Regions from separate parts of the Bradyrhizobium sp. LTSPM299 genome, predicted to be linked through region 1. Evidence: predicted binding sites of a transcription regulator. Region 1 holds the regulator's gene; the other holds the start of a gene.
What was found. Region 1 encodes PhoB, which activates phosphate uptake and scavenging genes when phosphate is short. Its sites were predicted from a motif close to TGTCATNNANCTGTCAT; they were not measured.
Positions count from the first base shown of each region.

Region 1 (4,564 bases):
GCGCTCGCGGGCTGCCTTGCGCTCGCGGTCATCGTGATCCCGGTCGTGCTGCGCACCACCGAGGACATGCTGCTGCTGGTGCCCAATCCGCTGCGCGAAGCGGCCTCCGCGCTCGGCCTGCCGCGCTCGCTGGTGATCAAGCGGATCGCTTATCGTGCCGCGCGATCGGGTCTGATCACCGGTGTGCTGCTGGCGACCGCCCGCGTCGCCGGCGAGACCGCGCCGCTGCTGTTCACCGCGCTGTCGAACCAGTTCTTCAGCCTCGACCTGACCAAGACGATGGCCAACCTCCCGGTGACCATCAACAATTTCGTGCAGAGCCCCTATGCCTACTGGAAAGAGTTGGCCTGGAGCGGTGCTTTGCTCATCACCTTCACCGTGCTCGCCCTCAATATCGGCGCGCGCATTCTCGGTGCCGAAAGGGCCACAAAATGACCGAGCTCTCCGTTTCGACGAATCCCCCGAGCCATGTTGCTCCGCATTCGCCGCTGCCGGATGCGCCGCCGAAGGTCACGGTGCGCAACCTCAATTTCTATTACGGCGAGCACCACGCGCTGAAGAACATCAATTTGACGCTCGGCACCAACCGCGTCACCGCGTTCATCGGCCCGTCCGGCTGCGGCAAGTCGACTTTGCTGCGCATCTTCAACCGGATGTATGATCTCTATCCGGGTCAGCGCGCCGTCGGCCAGCTGATGCTGGACCAGACCAACATCCTCGACGCCAAGCTCGACCTCAATCTGCTGCGCGCGCGGGTCGGCATGGTATTCCAGAAGCCGACGCCGTTCCCGATGACGATCTACGAGAACATCGCCTTCGGCATCCGCCTCTACGAGAAGATTTCGAAGTCCGAGATGGACGACCGCGTCGAGAAGGCGCTGCGCGGCGGCGCGCTGTGGAACGAGGTCAAGGACAAGCTGAACGCCTCGGGCCTCTCGCTCTCCGGCGGCCAGCAGCAGCGCCTGTGCATCGCGCGCACGGTTGCGGTGCGGCCCGAAGTGATCCTGTTCGACGAGCCGTGCTCGGCGCTCGATCCGATCTCGACCGCCAAGGTCGAGGAGCTGATCCAGGAGCTGTCCGAGGACTACACGATCGCGATCGTCACCCACAACATGCAGCAGGCGGCGCGCGTCTCCGACAAGACCGCCTTCATGTATCTCGGCGAACTGATCGAGTTCGACGACACCAACAAGATCTTCACCTCGCCGAGCGATCGACGTACCCAGGATTACATCACCGGCCGGTTCGGTTGAGGAGATAACACATGGCTTCTGAACATACCGCCAAGGCGTTCGACAGCGACCTGCAGGAACTCACCCGCCTGGTCGCCGAGATGGGCGGCCTGGTCGAGCGCATGATCACCGAGTCGGTCGATGCGTTGATCCGCCGCGACGTCGCGCTCGGCAAGCGTGTCGTCGCCGCCGACATCGAGATCGACAGCCTGCAGCGCGTCATCGAGGAACGCGCGGTTCTGACCATCGCGCGCCGCCAGCCGATGGCGATTGATCTGCGCGAGATCGTCGGCGCGATGCGCGTGGCCACCGACCTCGAGCGGATCGGCGACCTCGCCAAGAACATGGGCAAGCGCGTCGCGGCGCTGGAGAGCGATTTCCAGCCGCTCAAGCTGATCCGCGGCCTGGAGCACATGACCGATCTCGTGCTGTCGCAGGTCAAGTCGGTGCTCGACGCCTATGCGGCGCACGATCTGCCGGCGGCGATGGCGGTCTGGAAGGGCGACGAGGAGGTCGACGCGATCTGCACCTCGCTGTTCCGCGAACTGCTGACCTACATGATGGAAGATCCGCGCAACATCTCGTTCTGCATCCATCTGATGTTCTGCGCCAAGAACATCGAGCGGATCGGCGACCACGCCACCAACATCGCGGAAACCGTCTTCTACATGATCGAAGGCCAGCAAATCATGGACAAGCGTCCGAAGGGCGACATGACCAATTTCGCCACCACGGTTCCGGGCAGTTAATTTCGGTTCGCGTCAGGGCAACGGATCAAGACAGAGAGAGAGAACACAAAGCGATGAGCGCACGCATTCTGGTGGTCGAAGACGAAGAAGCGCTGACGACGTTGTTGCGCTACAACCTCGACGCGGAAGGCTATGACGTCGAGACGGTCGGCCGCGGCGACGACGCCGACACGCGGCTGAAGGAGCGCATTCCCGATCTCGTGGTGCTGGACTGGATGCTGCCGGGCCTCTCCGGCATCGAACTGTGCCGCCGCCTGCGGGCGCGGCCCGAGACCAAGCAGCTGCCGATCATCATGCTGACCGCGCGCGGCGAGGAGAGCGAGCGGGTACGGGGCCTTGCCACCGGCGCCGACGACTACATCGTCAAGCCGTTCTCGGTGCCGGAGCTGTTGGCGCGGGTGAAGGGCCTGCTGCGCCGGGCAAGCCCGGAGCGGCTTGCGACCGTGCTGACCTATGGCGACATCGAGCTCGATCGCGAGAAGCGCCGCGTCGCGCGCTCCGGCCGGCCGATCGATCTCGGCCCGACCGAGTATCGGCTGCTCGAGTTCTTCCTTGAGCATCCCGGCCGCGTGTTCAGCCGCGAGCAATTGCTCGACAGCGTCTGGGGCCGCGACATCTATATCGACGAGCGCACCGTCGACGTGCATATCGGCCGTTTGCGCAAGCTGCTCAATCCGGGCCGCGAGCAGGATCCGATCCGCACCGTGCGCGGCGCGGGCTACGCGCTGGATGACCGTTTTGCCAAGGCCGAGCCGCAGCAGTAAGGCCGCGCGAGCTTTCACAATTGTCGTCCCGGCGAAAGCCGGGGCCCATAACCACAAATCTTGATTGTTGGAATACGCTGGAGCCCCAGCGGGGCACAACCACTCGCGTCGGTCGTTATGGATCCCGGCTTTCGCCGGGATGACGCCGTGGATGGAGTCGGCTTACCTACCGCGTCGGCTTGGGCGCCGGCCGCCGGCGATCATTCGCCGGCTGGTAGGCGATGCGCGAGTGATGTGCGCAATAGGGCAGGCCGCCGAGCGCCTTGCCGCCGCAGAAGAAGAAATCCGGGCTCGACGGATCGCCGACCGGCCAATGGCAGGTTGCCTCGTTCAGCTCGAGCAGCGACAGCCGCTGGCTCATCGGCACGACGTTGTCGTAGGTGACCGGATCGGCCTCCATCTCGACCTCGAAGGCGTGGGCCAGCGCGGTGTTGCCGCGCGACACCGGGCGCGCCACCCGCATCATATGCTGCGCCGGACGTGCCTTGCGTTGCCGCGGCGCGGCCGCGGAAGGCGCCTTGGCACGGCCGGACAGGCCGAGCCGGTGCACTTTGCCGATCACGGCATTTCGCGTCACATTGCCAAGTTCCGCCGCGATCTGGCTGGCGGACAGGCCGGATTCCCAGAGCTTCTTCAGCTGCTCGACGCGATCGTCGGACCAGGTCAATACAGTCATCACATTCATCCCTTCGCCTAGCACCGGCCAATCCTTGGAGCGGTGCTGCGAGCCAAATCTCGAAAAACTCCTGCGGTCAGAATCCCTTGGCCCTCGCCGGGCACGCCTATGCGCCCGAACGTCTACGCAGAACGAAAGGCTACTTAAGGGGTCCAGTACTACCGCACGAGATGTCGTACCCGACAGCCCAAACGCTACAATATGGCGTGACTCTGGCGCAAGAGTCCGCGGTCGCGCGTCCACATGTTCCCACACTTATGCATTGCAATTCCACTTTTCCACCGCACCGGAATGCTCCGGATTGCGCTCGATTCGGACCGCAGGAAGGCCGCTTCCGGCGATTGACAGTTACTGCCCGCAGCATAGAATGCCCGTACGTGCCGCCCGAAAAGGCGGCACGTTTTGTTTTCCGAAGCTGGCTGTTGTCGTGTTGGCGTCAAGGCGCGCGGCAATTGTCGGCCTCAAACCCGTCAGTGATGGTCATGACCAACAGCGCAGCGTCGCATCTGCTTCCCGTCTTCGCCAGGGTCGATCTCGGCTTCGAGCGCGGTGAGGGCGCCTGGTTGATCGCAACCAATGGCGACCGCTATCTCGACTTCACCTCCGGTGTCGCGGTGAACGCCCTTGGGCACGCGCACCCGCATCTGGTCGCGGCGCTGCAGGAGCAGGCGACGAAGCTCTGGCACATGTCGAACCTGTTCAAGAGCCCGGACGGCGAGAAGCTCGCCGCGCGGCTTTGCGAGCAGAGCTTCGCCGACTTCGTGTTCTTCTGCAATTCCGGCGCGGAGGCGATGGAGGGCGTGATCAAGCTGGTCCGCCATTATCACTTCTCCAAGGGGCATCCCGAGCGCTACCGCATCATCACCTTCGAAGGCGCCTTCCATGGCCGCACGCTGGGGACGCTCGCCGCCACCGGCTCGGCCAAATACCTCGAGGGCTTTGGCCCGCCGATGGACGGCTTCGACCAGGTGCCGCACGGCGACATCGAAGCCGTCAAGAAGGCGATCGGACCGCACACCGCTGGCATCCTGATCGAACCGGTGCAGGGCGAGGGCGGCGTGCGCTCCGCGCCACATGCCTTCTTCAAGGCGTTGCGCCAGCTCTGCGACGAGCACGGCCTGCTGCTCGCGTTCGACGAGGTGC
Region 1 is NZ_JYMU01000058.1:14,106-18,669, reverse strand. It holds gene pstA (phosphate ABC transporter permease PstA) at 1-435, shown strand, start outside; gene pstB (phosphate ABC transporter ATP-binding protein PstB) at 432-1,253, shown strand; gene phoU (phosphate signaling complex protein PhoU) at 1,265-1,981, shown strand; gene phoB (phosphate regulon transcriptional regulator PhoB) at 2,035-2,745, shown strand; gene UP10_RS29140 (GcrA family cell cycle regulator) at 2,912-3,421, opposite strand; gene UP10_RS29135 (aspartate aminotransferase family protein) at 3,904-4,564, shown strand, end outside.

Region 2 (4,564 bases), on a different contig from region 1:
CCAAGAGGGACGTCCCGCTGCTCTGCCGCATCGATACGCTCGACGAGCTCGATTACTATCGCAATGGTGGCATCCTGCACTATGTGCTGCGCAAACTCGCGGCTTAGGCCGTTTGTTTGAGCATGATCTCTCCGGAAAACCGCTTCACACTTTTCCGGATCACGCTCTAACGCGGATTTGTGATCGGTGCCTCACTGCTTAGTGAGTAGCGGCTAAAAAGAAGGCGGCCTATGAAAAGGCCGCTTTCTCGCGTTCTGGGGCACGCCGTCTAAGGGACAATCTGATGCCCCGTACAAATACGGATAGAAATCATCACGACTGGTTCGCAGTATGACAGCGATGATGGCCTATAATTCTATCTCGCGATGGTCCAGCGCTCTTGGTATCTGCGCGATTGTCGCGATCATCCGCCCCGCTCACGCCGATCCGCGTGCCGTCATTGAACTCTTCACCTCGCAGGGCTGCTCATCCTGTCCGCCCGCGGACAAGGTCATCGGTGACCTCGCGAAGGATCCCAACGTCATCGCGCTGAGCATGCCGATCGACTATTGGGATTATCTCGGCTGGAAGGACACGCTGGCCGATTCCCGCTTCAGCGCGCGTCAGAAAGCCTATTCGCATATGCGCGGCGATCGCGACGTCTACACGCCGCAGGCCGTGGTCAACGGCTCCGCACATGTCATCGGCAGCGACCGTGCCAGCATCGAGAGCGCGATCAAGGACACTGAGAAGAGCGCTGGCGTGATGTCGGTGCCGGTGACGATGACGCTGACGGGCAAGCAAATCAACGTTTCGGTGGCGGCGGCCAAGTCGCCCACGGCGGCGCGTGGCGAAGTCTGGATCTGCTCGATCTCGAAGTCGGTGCCGATCTCGATCTCGCGTGGCGAAAATCGCGGCCAGGAAATCACCTACCACAATGTGGTGCGCAATCTCTTGAAGGTCGGTGACTGGAACGGTTCGTCGGGCAGCTGGACCGTGCCGCTCGAGAACATCACGCGCGATGGCGTCGATGCCGCGGCGGTCTACGTCCAGGACGGCAATCGCGACAAGCCGGGCCCGATGCTCGGCGCGGCATTCACGTCGCTGCATTAGCAGCTTCGTCGGTCGTGCGGCGTCGTTGTGAGACGTCGGCGCGCCGGCATGCATCCAGAAACAATTGAAGCAGGGCCGCCATCAGGCTTGGCGCTCGATCACGCCTGAGTGCGGGGTGCCCCAAAAACAAAAAGGACCAACTTTCGTTGGCCCAGTGTTGGGATTAACTCCCCTGCGAACAGACCCGATCCCGACGGCCCCGGGGGGCTGGGGGCTGAGGAATCCGGAACCGAAAGGACCGGGTCAACGCAGGATTATCTTCTCGCAGGCCAGCGGGGCGGGCGATGGGCGGAAGTGGGGCAGTAATATGATTCCGCTAACGTTCCCGTGACCCCTTGCAGGACAATCCGTCGCGCCCCGGGATGGTTCTGAGCCGGGTGCATTGCGAATGGCCCTTGCGGGGCTCCAGACTTAGCGCGATCATGTCAGCGGCGTGACGATCCCGAAAAGGGGACACCGGTTTCGGATCGAGATCGTCGCTGAGATGACAGGAGGCGCTGGATGAGCTTGATGTCGGAGGATACGGATCCGAGCGGGAATCGCGCCGTAGCGCGCCCCGCCGCTGCGGCCCCTCAGCCCAGCCGCGTGACGTTCAATCGACTTGAGCTCAGCCGCATCCTCAATCTCTATGGCCGCATGGTCGCCGACGGCGAGTGGCGCGATTATGCGATCGACTTCCTGAAGGACCGCGCAGTGTTCTCGGTGTTTCGGCGCGCATCCGAAATGCCGATCTACCGGATCGAGAAGGATCCTCGGCTCGCGCGCAAGCAGGGCATGTACAGCGTGATCTCGGCGACCGGTCTGATCCTGCGCCGTGGCCACGAATTGGACCGCGTGCTGCTGGTGATCGACCGCAAGCTGGCGCTGGTATAGGCGACTTCACGTAGCCCGGATGACGCGAAGCGAAATCCGGGGCCGCTCTCCCCACGTTGGATAGACCTGTCCCGGATTGCGCTTCGCTTCATCCGGGCTACGCGGTCATCGCCCTAATCCGCCGGCACCGTCCTCGCGCAAAAGAAAAGCCCCGGCGCTGAGGCCGGGGCTTCGATCGATCCGATCGGCCTTGAGCGTTAGTCGCGCTGGCCGAGCAGCTGCAGGAGCAGCGTGAACAGGTTGATGAAGTTCAGGTAGAGCGAGAGTGCGCCAGTGATTGCCGCGCGCTCCGCTGCCACGCCGCCCTGCGAGGCGTAGCCATAGATGTAGTCGTTCTTCAACCGCTGGGTATCCCAGGCGGTGAGGCCCGCGAACACCAGCACGCCGACCACCGAGACGATGAACTGCAGCACCGAACTCGCCAGGAACAGATTGACCAGGCTCGCGATGATGATGCCGATCAGGCCCATGAACAGGAACGAGCCCATGCCGCTCATGTCACGCTTGGTGGTGTAGCCGTACAGGCTGAGCGCACCGAACGTCGCCGCGGTGATGAAGAATACCCGCACGATCGAGGTGTGCGTGTACACTAGGAAGATCGACGACATCGACAGGCCCATCAGCGCCGAGAACACCCAGAACAGCATCTGGGCGGTTGCGGGCTGCAGGCGGTTGATACCGGCCGAGATGACGAACACCATCACCAGAGGGGCGAGGATGAACAGCCACTTCAGCGGGCTGACGAACATCGCGTAGCCGAACTGCGTCAGATAGGCGTTGCCGAACTTCGCGACGGCGGCCGACGGGTCGCCGGTCACGGCTGCCATGTAGACGCCAAGCGCGGCCAGGCCGGTGATGGCCAGGCCGATGCTCATGTAGTTGTAAATGCGCAGCATGTAGGCGCGCAGACCGGCGTCGACGGCCGCAGCGTCAGTGCGCCCGGCGGCCCGGCCGAAAGGAGAAGCGTAATTGCGGTCTAGGTCCGACATGGTCGAATTCCCGTGTTTGTCCCGGTGGAGCGCAAGGGATTTGCGGCGCCGGTCGTAAATCTATCTCAGATGGCCCGGTTTGCGGAACATTAATTCCCTGTCATCAAGCTGGCCATCCGACCTGGTTGATATGTGGGAAAGTAGCACATCCAGCACAAGCTTCCACGCGCGGCTGAATGTCGCTACGACCAAGCATTTGCAGCAAAAAGCGGCGTTAACGCCCGCTACAAATTGTCACAAATTCCGCAGTACCGAGGCTGGCTTCTGGTTCAGCGCAAGCAGTGTTCCGGCGAGACCCAGCCCCACGGTGACGACCAGCGCAGCGACCACGACCAGCGCGGCGCTGCCGGCCTGCCAGATGAAACTCAGCGTCATCAGCCGCGTGACGATCAGCCAGGCCGCGATCGAGCCGGCAATGACCCCGAACACGGCGGTTGCAAAGCCGATCATCAGATACTCCAGCGCGTAGGCGCCGAGCAGCCGGGCCCGCGTGGCGCCGAGCGTCTTGAGGATCACGGCGTCGTAGACGCGGTGGCGGTGGCCGGCGGCGAGTGCGCCGCCCAGCACCAGGATGGCCGAGATCAGCGTCACGGCGCTGGCGCCGCGGATCGCCAGCACGAGGTTGTTGACGACGCTGCCGACCGTCTCCAGCGCTTCCCGGACGCGCACGCTCGTCACCATCGGGAAGGCGTCGGCGACCTGCTTGACGATGTGGGCATCGTCGGTGGAGCCCGGGCGGGCCTCGGTCAGGGTCGCGACATGGCTGTGCGGCGCGCCCTTGAAGGCATTCGGCGAGAACACCAGCACGAAGTTGATGCCCAGCCCTTGCCAGTCGATGTTGCGCAGATTGGCGATCTTCGCCGGGATGTCGCGGCCGAGCACGTTGACGACGATCTCGTCGCCGATCGTTAAGCCCAGGCCGTCGGCGATCTTCTTTTCCAGCGAGACCAGCGGCGGCCCGCTATAGTCGGGCGCCCACCATTCGCCCTCGACGACCTTCGAGCCCTTGGGGACCTCTCCGGTGTAGGTCAGGCCGCGGTCGCTCTGCAGCACCCATTCCGAATCGACATTCGGCTTGAGCTGGTCGGCCTTGACGCCGTGGGCGGCGACGATGCGCCCGCGCAGCATCGGCACGTCCTCGACGGTGGAATCGGGAGACGTCTGCTTCAGGAACGCGCCAAAGCGGTCGGCTTCAGTGGAGGGGATGTCGATGAAGAAGAACGAGGGCGCCCGCTCCGGCAGCGCCGCCATGAACTGGCGGCGCAAATTGCCGTCGATCTGGGTGATGGTGACGAGCACGGCGAGGCCGAGGCCCAGCGACAGCACGACCGACGGCGTCAGCGCGCCCGGGCGGTGGATGTTGGCGATCGCCAGCCGCAGCATGGTGATGCGGCTACGCGGCAGCCGCCGCGCCACGGCCATCAGGATTGCGGCAACCCCGCGCAGCAGCAGGAACACCGCGATCGAGGAAACGACGAATGCGGAGGCGACCCGCTTGTCATAGGCGAGCCCGATCGCGACCGCGATTAGCAGCGCGATCACCACCGCCATCAGCGCGAGATAGCTCCAGCGCGGACGATGCCATTCGCTGGTCACGGTCTCGCGGAACA
Region 2 is NZ_JYMU01000091.1:13,094-17,657, forward strand. It holds gene acnA (aconitate hydratase AcnA) at 1-107, shown strand, start outside; gene UP10_RS39050 (DUF1223 domain-containing protein) at 331-1,092, shown strand; gene UP10_RS39055 (DUF2794 domain-containing protein) at 1,594-1,965, shown strand; gene UP10_RS39060 (Bax inhibitor-1/YccA family protein) at 2,163-2,954, opposite strand; gene UP10_RS39065 (ABC transporter permease) at 3,189-4,564, opposite strand, start outside.
Region 2: UP10_RS39055 (DUF2794 domain-containing protein) is a predicted target of PhoB. The motif match lies at 1,515-1,531, and genes of this name have one in related genera.